DNA from 3 places in the Bradyrhizobium sp. 22 genome. Region 2 is predicted to be linked to each of the others. Evidence: riboswitches for the same ligand, from Rfam matches in the RefSeq annotation. Region 2 holds a riboswitch; each other region holds the start of a gene.

Region 1 (7,225 bases), 750 kb from region 2:
AACCAACTCGCGAGCGCCAGCGCCGTGCCCACGGCCTCGCCGCGCGCGACGGAGCGGCCGAGCCTCGCACCGTCGGCTCGCACCAGCAGACGGCCCGAGCGATCGCGCTCGATGCGGATGTCCGCGGAATCGCCGGCGAGCACCCGCGACCTGCCGTCATCGATGGCGAAGCCGAACTTGGTCGGAAGTGCGAGGCCGCAATCGGCGAGCGCCTCCTCCAGTTCGGCAGCGAGCGACTGCGTTTCGTCGCCGCCGCCCCAGAACGGCGTCACCAGAATGTTGCGCCGGGCTTCGCTCTCAGCGTCGGGATCGAGCAGCCGCAGTCGCGCAAGGCCGTCGAGCAGCGGGCGATGGCTCTCTTCGCTCACGCCCCGGATCTGGAGATTGGCGCGGCTCGTGACGTCGATGAGGCCATTGCCGTGCCGCCCGGCGAGGTCGGCAAGCCCCGTGATCTGTGGGGCTTCGAGGCGCCCGCCGAACGGGCGAACCCGCACCACGAACCCATCGCCCGACAGCATTGGGCGCAGCGCGCCGGGACACCAGCCCTTGATTGCGGAAGCGCTCATGAGGCCTCCCGCAGCGCCGCCGCGATCGAGTTGCGGCGCGTCTGCCACAGCGCCGCATCGTGCAGGCGCGCAAAACAGGTCTCCATCGCGGCAAGCGCCGACGGATTTTCACGGGTCATGAAGGCGCGGACGTCGTCATTGCCGAGCGTCGCATCGAAATAGAGATCGAACAGATGCGGCGGCACGGCGCCGGCAAGATGGGCGAACGCGGCCATGTGCTCCAGCGTCGCGGTGATCTCGGCGGCCCCGCGGAAACCATGGCGCATCATGCCGGCGATCCAGGCCGGGTTGGCGGCACGCGCCCGGACGACGCGGGAAATCTCCTCGGTCAGCGTGCGCGCATGCGGCTGCTCGGGGCGTGTCGTGTCGAGATGATAGAGCGATGGTCCTGCCGCACCGAGATGCGCTGCGGCGGCCGCCACGCCGGCTTCATGCGCGGCATAATCGGCGGCGAGCAGCAGGTCGGTTTCCGGCAAATCCTGGACGTGGACGAAGGCATCGGCAGAGCCAAGCCGCGCCTCGATGCCGGCGCGATCGTACTGCATCTCGCCGGCGGCCGAGAATGCCCAGGACGAGGCCGACAGCCAGGCTTCGCCGGCGGCCTCACGCGTCTCCGGCGTGAACGCGTCGGGGATTGCCGAGAGGCCGACGCCATATTGTCCGGGCCGCGGCGCGAACACGCGCGAGGCGCGGTGGCGATACGGATTCTCCTCGCCCTCGTCCTCGCGCGCGGCGAGCGCCTCGGAAGCGGCCTCGAACAATTGCGCAAGGCCGGAAAAGACGTCGCGGAACAGGCCCGAGACCCGCAGCGTGACGTCGATGCGGGGGCGGCCGAGCTCGGCCGGGGCGATGATGTCATAACCGGTGACGCGGCCGGAGGCGTGATCCCAGCGCGGTGCGAGGCCGGCCAGATGCAGCGCCATCGCGAACTCCTCGCCCGCCGTGCGCATCGTCGCCGAGCCCCAGAGATCGACCACCAGGCCCTTCGGCCAGTCGCCATGATCCTGCAGGTGACGGCGCAGCAGCTCTTCCGCGAGCTTTATCCCTTGCGCATGCGCGGACGGCGTCGGCACCGCGCGCGGATCGACGGCGAAGAGATTGCGCCCGGTCGGCAGCACGTCCTGGCGGCCGCGATAGGGCGAGCCCGACGGGCCCGGCGCGACGCGCTGGCCGCCAAGCGCAGCAAGCAGCGCATCGCGCTCCGCTTCGCCGCACGCGCCGCGGCCGAACACATGGAGGCCGTCGCCGAACTGGCTTTCCTTGAGATCGCAGACGAAGCGATCGATCCGCGGAATCGCCTCGGCCGGCGCGGCCGAGGCATCGAGGCCGAGATCGTCTTCGAGACCGGCCGCACGCGCTTCGTCGCGGATCGCCGCGATCAGCCGCTGGCGGCGTGCGGGATCGAGACCATCGGCGGTCGAATATTCGTCGAGCAGGCGTTCGAGCCGGCGCAGGCCTTCCGGCACCGCGGATTGCGCGAGCGGCGGCGGCAGATGGCCGATCGTGACCGCACCAATGCGGCGCTTGGCCTGCGCGGCTTCGCCGGGATCGTTGACGATGAAGGGATAGATGACGGGCAGATCGCCGATCAGCGCTTCCGGCCAGCACGCAGACGACAGCGCCACGGATTTTCCGGGCAGCCATTCCAGCGTGCCATGCGCGCCCATGTGCACGACGACATCGATCCGCTGCGCACGGAGCCAGAGATAGAACGCGACATAGGCGTGGCGCGGCGTACGGGCGAGATCGTGGTAATCGGCATCGCGCGTGACTGCATCGCCGCGCTCGGGCTGAACCGCGATGATGGAGCGGCCGCACGCGATGGCCGCGAAACGGAACGCGCCATCGCGGCAGCTCGGATCGTGCTCCGGCGCGCCCCAGGCCTGCGCGAGATCGTCTTGCAGGGATTGCGGAAGGCGCGAGAGGGCCGCGCGGTATTCTGCAACGCTCCAGGTGAGCTTTTGCTTCAACAGAGTCTCACCGAGCGCATCAACCCGCGCGACATCGAAACCAGCCTCGGCGAGATCCGACGTCAGGACTTCCACCGAAGCCAGCGCATCGAGCCCGACCGCATGGGCGATCTGATGCGGCCGGCCCGGATAGTTCGAGAGCACGATCGCCAGCCGTTTCTCGGCGGCGGGCTTCTTTGCAAGGCGATGCCAGGCCGCAACGCGCGCGGCGACGGCCTTCACACGCCCCGCATCGGGCGTGTGCGCCAGATGCGAGAACTGCAGATCGGGGTCGCGCATCGCGGCCGACTTGAAGCTCACAACGCCTGCGAACAGCCGGCCGTCGACCTCGGGCAACACCACATGCATCGCGAGATCGCCGGGCGAGAGACCTCGCAGCGACTCTGCCCAATCCTCGCGCCGCGCCGTCGCGAGCGCGACCTGGAACACCGGGCACGAAGCTTGATCGAACGGCGTCGCGCCGTCGTCGCCGATGGCCGAGAATGCCGTCGCGTTGACGATCGCGGCCGGAGGATGTTGCGCGAGATGCGCGCGCAACCAATCGGCGACGCCGGGCGCTTTCAACGAGGTGACAAACGCGCCGTAGGAGTCAAAGCCCCTCTCGCGCAGCGCCGCGATCAGCGCATCAACCGGGGCCGTGTCGGCAGCGGTGAGATAGGAGCGATAGAACGTCACCAGCGCGAGCGGCCTGCCCGCACTCGAGGCCGGCGCAGCAATGACGCCGCGCGCGGGATCGTAGAAGCCCATTTCCGGCACCGTCAGCTCGCCGGTAACGGGCCCCGCATAAAGTCCCGAGGCCAGCGCGAGCTGTGCGATCGCCGCTTGCGCGGCGACCGGACCGCCGGTGTCGCAGAGCACCTTGAGCCGGCGCAGCGTCGACACCGGCAAGGTCGAGTAGGAATCGAGCCGCGCGTCATCGCGGCCGTCGGCCGGCAGCACGGCGAGCGCGATGTTGCGGTCCTTCGCAAGCTGTTGGAGCGCAGCGAGCCCGTATTGCCAATAGGATTCGCCGCCGATCAGCCTCACCAGAATGCCGCGCGCCTGCGACAGCGTCTTCTCGATATAGGTGTCGACCGAGAGCGGATGACGCAGCTCCGCGAGATTGGCGAGCCGCAGCGACGGCAGACTGTTCCGGCCACGGCGCCAGCCGGCCGCGAACGCCGCAAGGTCGGAATCCGAATACGAGAGCACCACAAGATCGGCCGGATCCTGGCCGATGTCTCTGGGCGTCGCGGTCTCCTCCAGACCGCGGCTCTCGCGGAAGACGACGTGCATCAGATACCAAGTCCTGACCTGATCGCGGCCTCATCGATATCGCCGTGCTCGCCGATCACGACGAGCTTGGACTGCCTCAGGCCTGCGCCCCAGGGCTTGTCGAACTGGTGACGCACGCGCTCGCCCACGGCCTGAAGCAAGAGACGCATCGGCTTGCCCGCGACCGCGATATAGCCTTTGGCGCGCAGCACGTTCTGCTCGCGCGCCAGGCGCTGCACGGAGGCAACCAGCGCATCGACGTCGGCGACCTCAGGAAGGTCGATCACGACGGAAGCAAAATCATCGTGCTCGTGCTCCTCCTCGCCGTCATGATGCGAGGGGCGCGCGGCGAGATCGTTCTCCGCGGCAGCGCCGAGACCGAGGATGACGCGGGCGTCGATCGCGCCGTCGGTGATGGGCAGCATCGGCACGCGGCGCGGCATCTCGGCAATGATCGCGGCCTTGGCGGCTTCGATCCCGGCGCTGCCGGCGAGATCCGCCTTGGTCAGCAGCACGATGTCGGCGCAGGCGATCTGGTCCTCGAACACTTCCGACAGCGGCGTCTCGTGGTCGAGATTGTCGTCCGCCGCGCGCTGCGCCTCGACGGCGTCAGGATCTGGCGCGAAGCGGCCCGCCGCCACGGCCTCGGCATCAGCGAGCGCGATCACGCCGTCGACCGTGATGCGCGAGCGGATCTCTGGCCAGTCGAACGCCTTCAGCAGCGGCTTTGGCAGCGCCAGGCCCGAGGTCTCGATCAGGATGTGATCGGGCCGCACCGGCCGCGCCAGCAATTGCTCCATGGTCGGAATGAAATCGTCGGCGACGGTGCAGCAGATGCAGCCATTGGCGAGTTCGACGATGTTCTCTTCCGGACAGTTCGCATCGGCGCACGACTTCAATATCTCGCCATCGACGCCCTCGCTGCCGAACTCGTTGACGAGCACCGCGAGCTTCCGGCCGTCGGGGTTTGCGAGCAGATGCTGGATCAGCGTCGTCTTGCCGGAGCCGAGGAAACCGGTGACCACCGTGACCGGAACTTTTGCGAGCGAGCTCATTCGGCGGCCTCCGGCACGATTGCGATGGGGGGAATGCGGGCAAGCGACTGCTTGCGGAAGATTTCGGGGCGGCTGCGCCAGGGCACGAGGCCATCAGGCGCGGCCGCGTAGGCCGCAGCGCCCGCAGCGACGTCCTGCGCGTTCGCCTCCGACAGGCGGCCATAGACATAGGACCAGCGGCCGGGCGCGCTCAGCGCGACGGAACAACCTTGGCTGCACGCCGACAGGCATTCGACGGGAACCACATTGACGCCGTCGGGCACGCCGGCCTCGAGGATCGCACCGTGCAGGCGCTTGCCGGGCGTGATCTCGCCCTCGCCAAGCGTCTGGCCGGCGCGGCAGGTGATGCAGACATGAAGTGTGACGGTCATCGCCTCTTCCAGATAACAGCGGGAGGCGATGAGGCACACGGACCATTCGTCAGAAGGCCCGTTTCCCCGTCGCGGAACACCCCGTCCGCCGGTCCAAAACTCGTCCGCGCTGGCAGGTCTCCCGGCTTGCGGAGCAGGGTTTTGCCCTTCGATCCCCGCCTTCCCGATTCCCTGGGGAATCAGTGGCTTTGGGCATCTCTCCGGTCACGGTCGCGGGGGCGGCTGCATTTTGGATCCAAATCTTGCCGATTCGGACCCTATCGCATTCCCTCTTCGCCTGTCATAGGACAGGAACCAACGCCGGGCCACCATTTGCCGGTGGCCGCCTCTTGTCAAGCCGAAGGACCGGATCCAATGACGCCTGAACCGGACACCCAAACACCTGAGGAAACCGACGCCAGGCACGCCCAGAAAATGGCGAAGAAGAAGGCCGCCCGCGACAAGATCATGGCGACCAAGAGCGGCGAAAAGGGCCTCATCATCGTTCATACCGGCGCCGGCAAGGGCAAGTCGTCCTCCGCCTTCGGCATGATCGTGCGCTGCGTCGCCCATGGCTTCCCCTGCGCGGTCGTGCAGTTCATCAAGGGCGCCTGGGACACCGGCGAGCGCCGCCTGCTCACCGGCCATTTCGGCGAGCTCTGCCAGTTCCACGCCATGGGCGAAGGCTTCACCTGGGAGACGCAGGACCGCGCCCGCGACATCGCCGCTGCGCGCGCCGGCTGGGAGAAGGCCAAGGAACTGATATCAGATGAAAGCTTGCGCATGGTCGTGCTCGACGAGATCAACATCGCGCTGCGTTACGACTATCTCGACATCGCCGAGGTGGTCGACTTCCTGACCACCTCGAAGCCGCCGCTGACGCATGTCGTGCTCACCGGACGCAACGCCAAGGACGAGCTGATCGAGATCGCCGATCTCGTCACCGAGATGACGCTGGTCAAGCATCCCTTCCGCTCCGGCATCAAGGCGCAGGCCGGCGTCGAGTTCTGATCCCGATGGCACGTGCGCTGATGATCCAGGGGGCCGGCTCGGACGTGGGCAAATCGCTCATCGTGGCCGGCCTTGCGCGCGCCTTCACCCGGCGGGACCTGCGCGTGCTCCCCTTCAAGCCGCAGAACATGTCGAACAACGCGGCCGTCACGATCGATGGCGGCGAGATCGGACGCGCGCAGGCGCTGCAGGCGCTCGCCGCCGGCGTGGAGCCGCACACCGACATGAACCCGGTGCTGCTGAAGCCCGAGACCGATATCGGCGCGCAGGTCATCGTTCACGGCAAGCGCATCGCGACAATGCGCGCGCGCGACTATGCCGCGATGAAGCCGTCATTGATGAGCGCGGTGCTGGAGAGTTTCGAGCGGCTGAAGGCGCGCGCCGACCTCGTGCTGGTCGAAGGCGCCGGCAGTCCGGCCGAAGTCAACCTGCGCAAGGCCGACATCGCCAATATGGGTTTTGCCCGCAAGGCAGACGTGCCCGTCGTGCTGGTCGGCGACATCGACCGCGGCGGCGTCATCGCGCAGCTCGTCGGCATCAAGACGGTGATCGACCCCGAGGATGCCGCGATAATCCAGGGCTTCGTCATCAACAAATTCCGCGGCGATCCCACCCTGTTCGACGATGGCTACCGGCTGATCGAACACAAGACCGCCTGGCCCGGCTTCGGCGTGCTGCCCTGGTTTGCCCGCGCCGGCGAGTTGCCGGCCGAGGACGCGCTCGGCCTGAGCGATGCGCGCAAGCCCGGCCAATGCAAGATCGCGTGCCTGGCGCTGTCGCGCATCGCCAATTTCGACGATCTCGATCCGCTGAAGCTGGAGCCAGGCGTCGATCTCGTGATGGTGCGCCCAGGTGAAGCGATTCCGGGCGACGTCCGCCTCGTCATCATCCCCGGCTCGAAATCCACCCGCGGCGATCTCGCCTTCCTGCGCGCGCAGGGCTGGGACATCGACCTGCTCGCGCATCATCGCCGCGGCGGCCACGTGCTCGGCCTCTGCGGCGGATATCAGATGCTGGGG
Region 2 (7,225 bases):
TTATTAACGATCCGGACGTGCTCGACGGCGAGGACGGTTCAAGGCGCCTGAAGGAACCAGATTGCGCGTGTTCCCGCAGCTGGACTCGGTGTATGGAGTTCCCTCCCTGCATCCTTTTGGCCTTTGCCCGCACCTATGCCGATTTTCAACCAGTCGATCCGGCACAAGATCGTCGGCATCGCCCTCGGACTGATCGTCCTGATGCTGGTCACCTCGATCCTGTCGATGGTGATGTCGAGCCAGGTCGGCGTCCTCCTGGACGAGCTGACCAATCGCTACATCCCGGCCTACAGCCATCTGGCTCGCGCCAACATCCATTCGCTGGAGCGGGCGCTGGCGCTGCGGCGGGTGGTGATGACCAGGATGGAGGCGCCATCGGACGAGCAGGCCTATGCGGCGCGCCTTCGCGACTTCGAGGAATCCGACCGCAAGATCGAGGAGGACGCCGAGGCCGCACGCAAGCTCATCAACATGATCATCGACGACCCCAGGACCTATTCCGACAATGCCGCCCTGGGGCGGATCGATATCCGCATCGAGACCGCCGTCACCGAGCTGCGCCGCGACCTGAGCGAGGACCATGCGAAGCTGCTCAAGCAGGCCGACGCCAGGCAGATGACGGAGGCCCGCGGCACGCTGGAACACATCGACGTGGTGCGCGACCAGTTCAACCGGAAGGTCGATGCGATCCGCGCCGACATGCTGACGCAGGTCTTCTTCTCGACGACGCAGGTGATCGGCCGCCAGCATCAGGCGATCGTCGTCTCGGGCGTCGTGACGCTGCTCGCGGCGATCGTCGGCTTCGTCTTTGCGCTGATGGTGTCCAGCGGCATCACCCGCCCGGTGCGGCTGCTGCTCGCCGGAACCCGGGAGGTCGAGGCAGGCCGCTTCGACAAGACCATCACCGTCTCCACCCAGGACGAGATCGGCGAGCTCGCCGCGGCCTTCAACCGCATGACCGAGCAGCTCCGGCACAACGAGCGCATCCGCGAGACCTTCGGCCGCTACATCGATCCCAAGGTGGTGCAGGGGCTGATCGACCGGCCGGAGATCGCGATCGACGGCGAGCGCCGGGTCATGACCATCATGTTCTGCGACATGAGCGGCTTCACCTCGATGAGCGAGGGCATGACGCCGCGCGGCCTCGTCAAGGTGATGAACCACTATTTCACGGTGATGTCCGCACCCGTCAGGAACAATCGCGGCATCATCGACAAGTATATCGGCGATGCCATCATGTCCTATTGGGGGCCGCCCTTCATCGAGGACGGCGAGCAGGCGCTTCTTGCCGGCATCGCGGCGATCGAGATGGCCGATCAGGTGCCCGCGCTCCAGCGGCAGCTGCCCGACCTGCTCGGCATCCGCGCTATGCCCGCGCCGTGCGATTTGCGGATCGGCATCGCCACCGGCGAGGTGCTGACCGGCAGCATCGGCTCCGAGCTGATGATGAGCTTCACCGTGATGGGCGATGCCGTGAACCTGGCCTCGCGGCTGGAAGCGGTCAACAAGGTCTACGGCACCCGCATCCTGATCTCGCAGGCCACCGCCGAGGCGATCGGGACGCGGCTCGAGCTGCGCGAGATCGATCGTCTGGCGGTCGCCGGCCAGAGCGCGCCGCAGCCGATCTTCGAGGTGATGGCGAGGGCGGGCGGGCTCACCGATGCGCAAGCCAGCCTGCGCACGCACTATGCCGAGGCGCTTGCCGCCTATCGTATCAGGCGCTTCGATGCGGCGCGCGCTGCCTTCAACGCGGCCCTCGAAGCCGTTCCCGGTGACGGGCCCTCGCGCACGATGCTCGGCCGCATCGCGCAGCTCAAGGCGAGCCCGCCTGACGAGGCATGGGACGGCGCCTGGCGCCTCGACAGCAAATAGGGCCGCCGCACCGGAAAAATTGCTTCTGCTCGATAACGATGTTTGCCGTGACCTATTTCCCGGGCTTAGGTTGGATGTCCTTGAGGCGTTTGATGGGGACACGCCGATGCCAGAACTTCAGGACAGGCTGGAACGGTTTGAGACGCTCACCGCCGAATGCGAGCTGATCGCCAAGCTCGCCACCGATGGCAGCAAGCGCGAGTTCTATCTGAAGCTTTCGGAGCAGTACCGTCAGTTGGCGGTCGACATGCGGCAGGCGATCGCGACCGAGGCCGCGGCCTGAGGCCGGCTGCAATCCGTTCTTAAGGTTTGGCGCGCATCCTGATGGCATGCGGGCGTCGCTGATAGGTGATGCCCGTGGTGGGAAGGCCGGGGTTCGCTGCAATGCAGCGCGCACCGGAACGTCATTGTCGTGCTAGACAGGGCATCCCATGCGCCTCGTTGCCGTGATCATGTTCGCGCTCATGACGGCGGCCTGCGACCAGGAGCAGGACATCACCGGCTCGACGACGCCGGCCTGCCCCTTGCGGGCCTACAGCTACAATCCCCGCGACCTGAACCAGTGCGTCGCCGCCTGCAAAGCATGCGATCGCGGCACCACCGTCACCTGCTCGACCTCCTGCACCCTCAAGGGCGCGCGCTGAGCGCGTTGGCGGCCGCCTCCGGAGCTGCCTCTCGCAATTGGCGGTGCTTAGGCACCGGAACGATTCACTTGGGTTAATCATTGAAGAGGCGGCAGGACGTGGAGTCCGATGGAAATGGGTATGCTCGATCCCGGTCGATTTCTGGTGTCGTGCTCGCATTGCGAGGCCTGGCCGATGGCCGCCAATGTGAAGCGGTCGAGCTGGTCGGCGTCTCCGCATGAGGTCCGCTTTGTCTGCACGCGCTGCCGCCGCGAGGAAACCGCGATCGTCTCGGCCTCCGGCGAACTGACCCCGATCAAACGCATCGATGTTCCGCCGCGCGACGTCACGGCCGCCTGGGCCCTGGCGCAACGTCCGCGCGGACGGACCTGAGTGCCGCCCAACGGTCGATTGACACGCTGCCGGAGCGACACGTAAATGGCCGGCGACGGTTCTCCCCAGGGAGATCAAAAGGGAATGTGGTGCGGGACGTCCCAATGCCGGGATCTGTCCCAACGCCACGGCTGCCCCCGCAACTGTAAGCGGTGAATCTTTCGTCCTGTGCCACTGGGAACCTCGGTCCTGGGAAGGCGACGCAAGGTAACGACCCGCGAGCCAGGAGACCTGCCGTCAGCCGTGGTCACACGCGAAGATGTCGGTCGGGGAGTACAGACATTGGCTTCATCGGAGCAGTCCGCCGCTCTGCCGTGAAACCTCGTTCGCTGTGACGTGCCACTGACGTCATACCGAGGTGACAACAATGTCCCGTCTCGTTTCTGCCGCCCGGCGCCTCAGCGCCGGCCTGCTCGCATCCGTCTCGTTCCATTCGCTGGATCTGTCCTCCGCCTTCGCCCAGCAGGGGCTTGCCGAGCAATTGCCGCCGATCGAGGTGAGCAAGCCCGCCGATCAGAACCGCACGCGGGCGAGGGCGACAGGTGAGGGCGAGGCGACGCGGCCGCGGCGAGCCGCGAGCGTCGCGCCAGCAATCGACGGCACTGGCTCGTCCGGCTCGGGCTCGGAGGCTGTCGCCGGCGGCGGCGGTATCGTCGGAGCCGCCACGACCGTGATCACGGCCGCGGATATCGCGCATTCGCCGTCGCAGACGCTTGCCGAGATCATCGCCACGCAGGTGCCGGGGGCCCAGATCACGACGTTCTATGGCGGCCAGATCGGCGCCAAGACCAGCGTGGACCTGCGCGGCTTCGGCGCCTTTGCCACCGCCAACACGCTGGTGCTGGTCAACGGCCGGCGGCTCAACGACGTCGACATGGCGCAGGTGGACCTCTCCACCATCCCGCTCAATTCCATCGAGCGCATCGAGATCACGCGCGGCAATTCCGGCGCGGTGCTTTACGGCGACAACGCGGTCGGCGGCGTGATCAACATCGTCACCAGGACCGGCGCCGGCGGACCGCCCGTGACTGCGCGCATCGAGGCCGGATTCGGCTCGTTCAACACCAGGCTCGGCAACGTCTCGACCTCGCTCAATTCCGGTCCATGGTCGACCTCGTTCTACGGCAATGCCGTCAGGACCGACGGCTATCGCGACAACAATCGCTATTCCCAGCAGAACGGTGTCGGCAATCTCAACTACACCACGCCGGGCCTGAGCGCGTTTCTCACCATCACCGGCGATAATCAGGAGCTGCGGCTGCCGGGCGGCCGCACCGTCGATCCCTCGATCGGCCTCGACGAGCTCAGGACCAACCGCCGAGGCACCAGCACGCCCTTCAATGCCGCCAACCAGCAGGGCTTCAGCGCAACGGCCGGGTTCACCAAGACTTTGGTCAACGGCGTCGATCTCATCGTCGACGGCGGTGTGCGCGACAAGCAGCAGCAGAGTACGTTCTTCTCCAGCCCGACGCCGGTTCCGGCCTTCTTCACCTCGACTTATGTCGAGTCCCAACTGACGAACTGGTCGATTACGCCGCGGCTCAGCGTGAAGAGCCTGCTGCTCGGCCTGCCGTCGCAGCTCCTGACCGGCATCGATTATTACGATGCGAGCTTTGCGCAGAACCGCGGCGCCGGGCAGGGGCTCGCCGCCTGGCACAATTACGACCTCCGGCAGCAGACGGTCGCGGGTTATTTCCAGCACACATTGGGCGTGCTGCCCACGACCGACATCTCCTACGGCGCGCGGGTGCAGAACGTCCGTCTTGCGGCACGCGACAATTTCGACGCGGCGGCGCCGTTCAATGCCGATATCGGTGCGCTGCCGCTGACGAGCGACGAGACCCAATATGCGCTGCATCTCGGGGCCGAGCATCGTCTCAACGACGTGGTCTCGCTGTTCGCTCGCGCCGCGCGCGCGTTCCGCACGCCTGACGTCGACGAGCGCCTGTCCTCGGGGCCGTCCTTCGATCCCCTGACTTTCGCCGCGATCCCGCAAACGTTCCAGCTCAAGACCCAGACCTCGCAGGACATCGAGGGCGGTCTGCGCATCAGGGGCGGCGGTCTGCAGCTGCAGAGCAGTCTCTATCTGATGGACCTCACCAACGAGGTCCATTTCAACCCGGTCCTGTTCTACAACACCAATCTCGATCCGACCCGGCGCTACGGCTCGGAGACCAGTCTGTCCTATCGCGTCAACGACACCCTGCTGCTGCGCTCCGGCATGGCCTATACCCGCGCGGTCTTCCGCGAAGGCATCTGGGCCGGCAACGACGTGCCGCTGGTGTCGCGCTATACGGCGAGTGCGGGTGTCAGCTGGAACATCTGGCAGAACTACGTGGTGCTCGATGCCACTGCGCGCTTCTGGAGCGAGCGGCGCATGGACAACGACCAGGCGGGCACCCAGAAGCCGATCCCGGCCGGCGGCACGATCGACCTCAAACTCAGCGGCCAGTACGAGCGCTACTTCTGGTCCCTCGGCGTCAACAATGTGCTGAATGCGCTCTACTACGACTACGCCATCGCCAGCACCTTCACGGACGGCCGCTTCAGTGCCTATCCGCTGCCCGGCCGTACCTATCTGCTCAAGGCCGGCGCCTCGTTTTGATCTCAAATGGAACGGCATCCGAAACAGAAGGAATTCACCCATGCTTCCTGACGTCATGGCTGGCAGCATCCAGCTGCCTCACGACGGCCGTCTCCGGCTTCAGCCGGTCGCGCCGCGCCTTGCGCCCATTTTCTGCTTTGCGCTGCTGACGGCGTCATGCGCGCTGGCCAGCTTTGCGTTCGCCTGCGCAACGCCGTTCGCGGCCTTCGCCGTCGTGGCCGCGGCGATGCTGCCGCTGCGTCCGGCGCTGCTCGTCGTCACCGGCGCCTGGCTCGTGAACCAGACCATCGGTTTCGGCGTGCTGCATTATCCCGTTGACGCCGGCACGATCGCCTGGGGTTTGGTCATCGGTGTGGCTGCGTTGCTGTCGACCGCGGCCTCGTCGACGGTGCTCGGCCTGCTGCCCCAGCACCGCACGCCGCTGCTGCTCGCGATCATGCTCGTCGTCGCCTATGGGATTTACGAGCTCGCGCTGCTCGCCCCAACGCCGTTCCTCGGCGGCGAGGGCGCCTTCACTGCCGCGATCGTGATGCGCATCGGCCTGACCAGCGCCGCCTGGCTCGCCGGCCTCGTCGCCGTCTGCGAGATCGTCCGTATGGTCGATCCGTTCGGCCGCAAGGGCGCGACGTCGGCGTGAGTGCTTCTTGTAGCCCGGTGGAGCGCAGCGCAATCCGGGGCCGCTCGCCCGGCATCTCGCATCGTCCCGGATTACGCTTGCGCTCGATCCGGGCTACGGCACCGTGCCTGTGTCGGTCTCTGTCAATCCATCAGCGCGAAAATATTCTACTTTACCGAAATTCGGAAAGGGCGTATGTGTCGCCCATCCCGGCTCAACCAGGAGGGGCGATCTCGAGGTCGTCTTGATCGCGAGCCGGGCTTGCGGTGGACGCGGCAGCGTCGGCACGAGAGGGGACGGGCAGGGCGGGTAGTCCCTGTGAGCCCGAACCCCGCGTGTGACGAACGGCGCTGCTAGGCTTCGTCTCGTCTGTAAGTTTCCGGTTCCGTGTACAAGGGCCGGGAATACTGCGGCGACATGGCGGGCCGTGCGTACGGCAAAACCGTGTGGTCCCGGCCGTCGTTGCTACGGTCAAGCCTACCGCGGAGGTGCGAGCGAGCCCAACCGGGCAGACTGCATCATCCAATCCGCGGGGCGAGGGAGGCCAGAAGGACATTCGGCTCCCGGGAGAGCGCGGCATAAGCCGTCCGACCATCGCGCAGGGAAGGCCGAGTGATCGGCACCACCTGTATGCTGCTGTGCGGTTCTTCTGCGTGTGCATTTTGCGCAGCAGACCGCGGGTGCGTTGTCAGCACCCGGCCTTCCCTGCGCCCTCTTGGATTTGAGGGTGGAGACGCAAGCAAAGCTCGGGCGAATTTGAGCCGCGAGAGCGAAAAGGCATGCCCGTCGCCACACACGCGATGTCATCGCCCGCGAAAGCGGGCGATCCAGTATTCCAGAGACGCCAGAGGTCAATCCGACAAGCCGCGGCGTACTGGATTGCCCGCCGGAGCCTGTCATCGGGCTCGCCGAAGGCGAGACCCGGTGGCGGGGAATGACAGGGGTGATTGGAGGACCAGCTCGCTCGCGTGCCCCGGACGCAGCGCAGCGTCCCCGGCGATGCGAAGCATCGTCCGGTACGGTGCGCTGCAGAGCCGGGGCCCATGTCGCGGCATTGGACCGTGTCGCCCTGGGTCCCGGCTCTGCGCCGCAACGCTCGCGCGTTGCGGCTTGTCC
Region 3 (7,225 bases), 740 kb from region 2:
ACCCGAGCCGACATATTCGGTGATCTGCTTGAACGGGTCGGTCTTGGCAATGCGCTCGGGCATGATGAAGGAGCACGGCGCATTGTTCTTGGCCAGCGCGTAGAGCATTTTCGGGAAGGGCTGCTTCAAGACCCATTTGAAGGTGCGGTCGTCGACGGCCGTCAGCTCCTGCTGGATCGCGATGATCATCAGACCCATCGGATCGCGCGCCGCCCAGCGCGACAGGCTCGCGACCACGTCCTTGGCCAGCACCGGCTCGCCGTCATGGAACTTGAGACCGGGGCGCAAGCGGAACGTCCAGATCCTGCCGTCGTCGGAGGTCTCCTCGGACGCGACCATCTGGCGCTGCGGCTGGAGCGTGGAATCGATGCCGTAGAGCGTGTCCCAGACCAGCGCGGCGGCGTTACGCACGACATATTGCGTGCCCCAGATCGGATCGAAATTGGCGAGATTGGCCTGGGGCACGAACCGCAGCGTGCGGGCCGATGCGCCTTGCGCGATGGCCGGGGCCGAGAGGCCGGTCAATGCCAGACCGCCCGCGCCAGCCAGTCCCTTCAATACGGTCCTGCGATCCATGAAGTCCCTCCCAGTAATGCCGTGATTGCCGGCCATCGTTGGCCAAAGGCAGGTGAAACCAGAGCTCATTGGCTTGCAAATGGTATGCCACGAACCGGCCCTTCGCCAGCAGGATCTCATTGCGATTTGGGCCGCCCCGGCATGCGCTCCGCGTCGGGATCGCGGCTGGTTCGCCTGGGTCAGACCATCAGCGAGAGCCGCAGGCGCCGCCAACCGATCACGACACCGGTCAGGGAGAACACGAAACCCAGCGCACAGAGCCCGACGATGAGAACATCGCGCAGAAGCGGGCGCGCCATGAGTACGGGAAAGTCGAGCGTGTGCAGCGCGCTGTAGAACCAGCGATAGGCGCGCCGCGACGCATCCAGGCGTTGCAGCACCTGGCCGCCGGCACCGTCGATGTCGAACCAGAGATCGCCGCAGCGGACGCGAAAGACGGGAGCACCGGCGACGTCGGAATGTGCAGGATAATCGTCGTTTCCGGCCAGGACCGACGGCGTACTGCATCCAGTAGCGAGCCGCACCGCCAGCCCTTCGACCTCGCGCGCAGTCAGAAATTCCGCGCGGGAGGCATCCCCTGCCATGGCCAGGGTCTGGACACCGAGGGCGGAGCGATCGCGGCGATAGAGTTGGCCGCCGAAGGCGAACCATTCAACCTCGCGGACCGGCGATGCTGTCGACTCTCGATCGAATGACGGAGCCGCCGTCCAGTCCGGTGCCGCGTTCATCACGCCGGCTTCGGTAGGGCTCAGCTCTCCGCGCGAGAACAGCCGGCCGTGATCCATCGAAAGCCAGCCGCTGAAGATCCAGGTCAGCACGAAGACCGTTGCCGCAAGGCCAACGAGGTGATGCAGCGCATGCCAGCCGCGGTAGGGCGTCGAGATCATGCAACCTCGCATTCTGACCCGTACCATTCCGAGCACCGCGCCCAGCGCAGCCGCGAGCAAGGCCAGCAGCGACAGCGACCAGACAACGCGATCCCACAGCGACCAATTGCTCCGCAGGGCCGTGGGATAGATCCAGTGCAGCACAGCGCCGGCCCAATTCCAGCCGCGCTCGCCTCGCGTGGTATCGAGGACGACCTCGCCGGTACGCGACGAGACATAGACCTCCGTTCCAGCGGCATCGCCGAGCGCGATGCGAAACAAGGGCCGGTGGCGGTCAAAGCCGTTCGGCACGCTCCACTGATCGTAGTCTTCCAGCGCCACGATCCCGGCCCGCGCGGCATCGAGCCCGCGGCGGCGGGCGTGATCCTGCGCGATGGCAAGCGCGGAGATCAAAGCTGCGTCCTGCCCGTCGGCGGCACGAACCGCGCGGACGCGCGATGGGCCAGACACGATGTAGACCGATCCGCCGCTCCGCTCGACCAAACGCACGCGCGTGGCATCGCTGATTCCGCTCGCGGCGACCGCGTCGGCGATCGAAATCCTCGTCTCCGCATGCTCCACCGGCGCGAGGCCGGCAAAGCGCTCCGCTTCCGTCAGCGACGGAAACGGAACGAAGTGCATCACGATGCCGGTCGCAAACCACATCACGAACAGCAGGCAAAACGCGATGCCGAGCCAGCGATGCAACAGGACGACCGCGCCCATCATGCGGTCAGCATCCTACCATTTGAACGCCGCCGAGAGCTCGTAGGTGCGCGGCGCGCCCAGCAGGATCTGGTCGGGATAGAATGGATCGCCCCAGATCGCATAGCGCTTGTCGGCGATGTTGCGGACGCGGAAGGTCAGGCGGGCATGGTCGACCGCGCCCAACACCGTCTTGGGGATGTCGACGAAGGCATAGACGTCGGCGACGGTGTAGGCCTTCATCGTCACCACATTGGCATCGGTGTTGTAGCGGTCGCCGACATGGCGGCCGGTGATGCCGAGCTCCACCGGCCAGGGCGTGAAGAAGCGCCAGGACGCGCCGCCATTGGCGACGATGCGCGGCACGTTCGGCGGCGTGTTGCCGGAGAACGAGCCGCCGGCGAAATTATAGTCGGCATAGCGCGCATCGACATAGGCGATGTTGCCCCACAGCCGCAGCGGCTCGATCGGGCGCAACGACGCCGCAAGCTCGACGCCCTTGGACTCCTGCCGCCCGGCGATGTTGAGCGCCTGGCCGCCGGCCGCGGCATAGACGTTCTTGCGCACGATGTCGTAGGCCGAGAACGACCACTCCGCCCTGTTGTCCCAGAACAGATGCTTGACGCCGGTCTCATAGGTGCGCGCGGTGGTGAGGTCCAATGGCTGGGTCGGCGAGAGCAGGAAGATGTTGTTGGCCGACACGTCCGCGCCGGTCGCGTATTGGCTGAAGAAAGTCAATCCGGGCACCGCGTCCCAGGTGTAGCCGATGCGCCCCGTCACAGGCGCCCAGTCCTTGGTGTACGGGAAGCCCGCTTTCACGACCCCGGCGGAGTCGGTCGAGTTGCGATCGAGTCCGATATGCTCGACGCGGATGCCACCGATCAGCGCGAAGGTCCGGGTCAGCTTCAGCCGGTCCTCGAAGGAGAGCGCTTCGTTGTCGATCCGCGCGGTCTGTTGCTGCGTCGTCAGCAGGCCATAGAAGCCGCGGTTAGGGTCGACCAGCGAAACGGAATCGCCGGGGAAGTTTGCCGCGCCCGGCCTGACGAAATCGAGATAGCTCGACGACAAGGTCGTGACCAGCCGATTGTCGAAGCCTGCGATGTTCGTGTCCCAGATCAGGTCGGTGATGTTGCCGACGAGACGCTGGCTGTGTGCGACGTAGAAGCGCTCGCGATCGACCAGGTTCGTTGCGGAATTGAACGCCTCGACCTCGTTGTTGAACCAGCTGCGTTCCGCGCCATAGCCATAGGCCTGGCTTTTCAGCGTGAGATCGGGCGCGAGCTTCAGCTCAAAACCGCCCCGCAGCCAGACTTCCTGCGCGACATTGCGATTGTCGAGAACGTTGTAGTTGGTGTTGAAGGTGCGGTCGTCGATGGTGACCGCGCCGAGATTGGTCTTGTTGTAGTTCGAGACGTAATTGCCCGAAACGATGCCGCTCGTCGCATGCGAGCCGCTATAAGCGATCGGCACCAGCGGCGCGCCCCAATAGGCCTTGCCGCGATCCTCGCGGTACTCGATCGCACCCCAGACCTTGAGGCTGTCGGAGATGCGGTAGTTGAGCTGGCCGGACACATCCAGCATCTTGGTGTTGGTGTCGTCGGCAAAGCCGTTGAGCGCGGCGCGGCTGATGTCGAAGCGGTAGTCGAGGCCCTGAACGTTGGTGCTGCCGCCCGAGCCATAATGCGCGCGGAACGAGTTCAGCGAATCCCAGGAGAAATCGGCCTCGTTCCGGATCGGTCCCGTATGCGGCTGCCTGGTGACGAAATTGATCGCGCCGCCGGCTGCGCCCTCGCCCGAGATCAGCGAGGCCGGGCCCTTCAGGAATTCCACGGCCTCCAGATTGGCGGTATCCATGATCCGCGAGGTCATGTTCTGCGGGCCGATCTTGATGCCGTTGTAGAGCGTGTTGATCTGGCTGTTGGTGAAGCCGCGCATCGAGAAGGCGGAAGGCTCCGCGGGATTGTCTCCGGAGGTAACGCCGACGGCGCCCTGGGCGACGTCGGAGACGGTGCGGTAGCCCTGCTCGCGCATGGTTTCGGCCGAGATCACCTCGACGGTCGCGGGAGTCTGCCGCACCGTCAGGCCGAGCCGCGAGGCGCTTTCGGCCACCGCATTGGAGTTGAGCGGCGTCTGCGCCGTCGCAGCCGGGGCAAGCGGCTTGGGCGCTGTGGATGCAGCGGCGGGCCTGCGCGCCGCCGCGCGGCGCGGGCTTTGCGCCTCCCGGCCGGTTGACCTGGCCGGTTTGCGGGATTGGGCCGGCGACACCTCGACCGGCGGCAGCGGCTCGCGAACCTGCTGCGCCAGCGCGGCGGGCAGATCGAGCACGGCCAAGGATGTGAGGGCGGCGGAGGCAAGCAGGACGCGGCGTGGTCGTAAGATGCAAACAGGAGACACGGCACAAAACCTCGGTATGACGTCAGTGGCACGTCACAGCGAACGAGGTCTCACCTTTGGCCTTGCAGCCATCCGATGAAGCCGAATGTCTGTACTCCCCGACCGACATCTTCGCGTGTGACCACGGCTGACGGCAGGTCTCCTGGCTCGCGGGTCATCACCACTTCGTCGCCTTCCCGGGACCGAGGACCCAGTGGCTTGTGACGAAGGATTATCCGCTCACAGTTGCGGGGGCAGCCACGGCATTGGGGACAACGTCCCCGCACCGCATTCCCTTTTCATCCCCTCTCGGGGAAACCGTCGCGAGCATCTAGGATTACCGTCACAACGGAGTCAATGTGCAGTTGCGGCGTTATTGCCACAGCGAACAACTTCCTCGGAGATGAGAGCATGGAAGGCGAGACCTTCCTCTGGCTGATACGGCATGCGCCGGTCGATGGCGTCAAAGGGACGATCCATGCCGCCGATGCGCCGGCAGATCTCCGCGATCGTGCGCAGCTGGAGGCGCTGCGGCAGCGCCTGCCGCGGCACGCTGCGAGCTACGCCAGCCCGGCGCGGCGCACGGTCGACACGGCGCGTGCGCTGGGGCTCGAACCGGAGCAGGTCAGCGAATTCCGCGAGCAGGATTTCGGCGACTGGACCGGCCATCGGCACGACGAGCTCGCTGCCGCCGGCGGCGCGGCCTATGCGCAGTTCTGGGACGATCCGGCCGGTGGACGGCCGCCGGGCGGCGAAAGCTTTGCGGATCAGGTCGCGCGCGTGCGGCTCGGTCTGTCGCGGATCGCAGCCGGACCAGCCACGCTGGTCGTGCATTCCGGCACCATCCGCGCCGCGCTGTGCATCGCGCTCGATCTGACGCCGCAGGCCGCCTTGCGTTTCGTGATCGAGCCGCTGTCGCTGACCCGGATCGATCGGCTCGCGGCCGACTGGCGCGTCGTCTCGGTCAACCAGCGGATCAGCTAGGCCTGTCAGGCACATTGGCCTCTGCAAAGGTCGCCATGCCGTTGTGGAGCGCGCAGGCCGACCGCACCAGCGGCAGCGCGATGGCAGCGCCGGATCCCTCCCCGAGCCTGAGATCGAGGCTGATCAGCGGCTGCACGTTCAAAGCGCGCAGTACCAGACGATGGCCCTGCTCGGCCGATTGGTGCGACGGCAGCAGATAGGGCTCAGATGATGGATTTAGCCGCACCGCTGCAAGCGCTGCGACCGACACGATGAAGCCATCGATCAGCACGGGGACGCGGCGCTGCGCGGCGGCGATGATCGCGCCCGAGATCGCGGCGATTTCGAGCCCTCCGACGGCACACAGGATCTTCTCCGGCGCAGCGCCCGCAACGCCGTGACGCGCAAGCGCGGCATCGATCACGCGCGCCTTGTGCGCCCGGCCGGCCGCATCGACGCCGGTGCCGCTGCCCGCGATCTCCTCGGCGCTGATGCCGAGCAGGCTCGCCGCAATCGCCGCCGACGTCGTGGTGTTGCCGATGCCCATCTCTCCGAAGATCAACAGATCGGGCTGGTCGGCCTCCGCCCGCGCAACCGCGCGCTGGCCGGCCTCGAAGGCAAACGCCAGCTCGGCCGGCGTGAGCGCGGCCTCCACGCTGAAATCGCGCGTGCCGTGGCGCGGCTTGTCGACGACGATGCCCGTCATCGCCTCGCTCGCCAGCGTGCCGGCATCGACCACCTCCAGGCGCGAGCCAAGCTCGCGCGCCAGCACCGAGATCGCAGCCCCGCCGGAGGCGAAATTCGCCATCATGGCGATGGTGACCGCTTGCGGATAGGCCGAGACGCCCTGCGCGACGATGCCGTGATCGCCCGCGAAGACGATGATCGGCACGCGCGCCGCGCGCGGCTGCTCGGTCGCTTGCAAACCGGCGAGCTCGATCGCGAGCTGCTCGAGCCGGCCGAGCGCGCCGGTCGGCTTCGTCAGCTGCGCCTGACGCGCGATCGCCGCCTCGCGATGAAGCGCGGAGATCGCGGGGCAGTTCCGGGTGACCCATTCGGGGAGCATGCTGCCTCGCTTAACGCCTGCGCTTGAGAATATAGCTGTCCATGATCCAGCCATGCCGCGCGCGCGCCTGTTGCCGTGCCGCGACGATGCGCGGGCCGGTTTCGGCGAGGGCGCCGGACATGATGATCTGATCGGGCATGCCGAGATAGGCGCCCCAATAGATGTGAATCCCTGCCGGATCCAACGATTCGAATGCGGTGCCGCCGTCGAGCATCACCACCACGGTGTCGACGCCTTGCGGCCAGCCGCCTTCGCGCAGGCGTCGCCCGGTCGTGACCAGGAACGGCTCGCCGATATCGTTCAGCGGCAGCGCATGGGCCGCGCACAGCGCCTGGATCGACGTGATGCCGGGCACGACCTCGATTCTGGGCAAGGGAGCGAGCCGCCGCGCGATGCGCAGCGAGGAATCATACAGCGAAGGATCGCCCCAGATCAGCAGCGCGACCTTGCCGCCGCTTCCGAGATGATCTGCGATCGCCTGCGACCAGGTCACGGCGACCGCATCGTGCCAGTCGTCCACGCCCTTGCGGTAATCCGCCTCGGCAGCATCGCGCACGGGAAGATCGAACTCGGCGATGGCTGTCGTGTCGCTGGTGAGCACATCCGCGCAGATCGTCCGCCTGAGATCGGCGAGATCGGATTTCGCCGCTCCCTTGCGCGGGATCAGGATGAGGTC

Evidence for each region. Region 2 has a riboswitch for cobalamin ahead of K410_RS0118245 (TonB-dependent receptor). Riboswitches for the same ligand answer to the same signal wherever they lie in the genome.
Region 1: it holds a riboswitch for cobalamin, as region 2 does, so the genes downstream of both, K410_RS0114500 (DUF1636 family protein) here and K410_RS0118245 (TonB-dependent receptor) in region 2, are expected to answer to the same signal.
Region 3: it holds a riboswitch for cobalamin, as region 2 does, so the genes downstream of both, K410_RS40380 (TonB-dependent receptor) here and K410_RS0118245 (TonB-dependent receptor) in region 2, are expected to answer to the same signal.

The regions. Positions count from the first base shown of each region.
Region 1 covers NZ_KI519399.1:2,805,664-2,812,888, reverse strand. Annotated here, with positions in the region: gene cobG (precorrin-3B synthase) at 1-566, opposite strand, end outside; gene cobN (cobaltochelatase subunit CobN) at 563-3,811, opposite strand; gene cobW (cobalamin biosynthesis protein CobW) at 3,811-4,845, opposite strand; gene K410_RS0114500 (DUF1636 family protein) at 4,842-5,216, opposite strand; cobalamin riboswitch at 5,311-5,530, opposite strand; gene cobO (cob(I)yrinic acid a,c-diamide adenosyltransferase) at 5,571-6,206, shown strand; gene K410_RS0114490 (cobyric acid synthase) at 6,212-7,225, shown strand, end outside.
Region 2 covers NZ_KI519399.1:3,560,263-3,567,487, forward strand. Annotated here, with positions in the region: gene K410_RS0118225 (adenylate/guanylate cyclase domain-containing protein) at 136-1,872, shown strand; gene K410_RS40400 (hypothetical protein) at 1,979-2,155, shown strand; gene K410_RS0118235 (hypothetical protein) at 2,304-2,516, shown strand; gene K410_RS0118240 (hypothetical protein) at 2,625-2,888, shown strand; cobalamin riboswitch at 2,928-3,141, shown strand; gene K410_RS0118245 (TonB-dependent receptor) at 3,256-5,493, shown strand; gene K410_RS0118250 (hypothetical protein) at 5,549-6,130, shown strand.
Region 3 covers NZ_KI519399.1:2,821,768-2,828,992, reverse strand. Annotated here, with positions in the region: gene K410_RS0114595 (ABC transporter substrate-binding protein) at 1-576, opposite strand, end outside; gene K410_RS0114590 (PepSY domain-containing protein) at 756-2,171, opposite strand; gene K410_RS40380 (TonB-dependent receptor) at 2,184-4,541, opposite strand; cobalamin riboswitch at 4,657-4,858, opposite strand; gene K410_RS0114580 (histidine phosphatase family protein) at 4,932-5,504, shown strand; gene cobT (nicotinate-nucleotide--dimethylbenzimidazole phosphoribosyltransferase) at 5,497-6,549, opposite strand; gene cobF (precorrin-6A synthase (deacetylating)) at 6,560-7,225, opposite strand, start outside.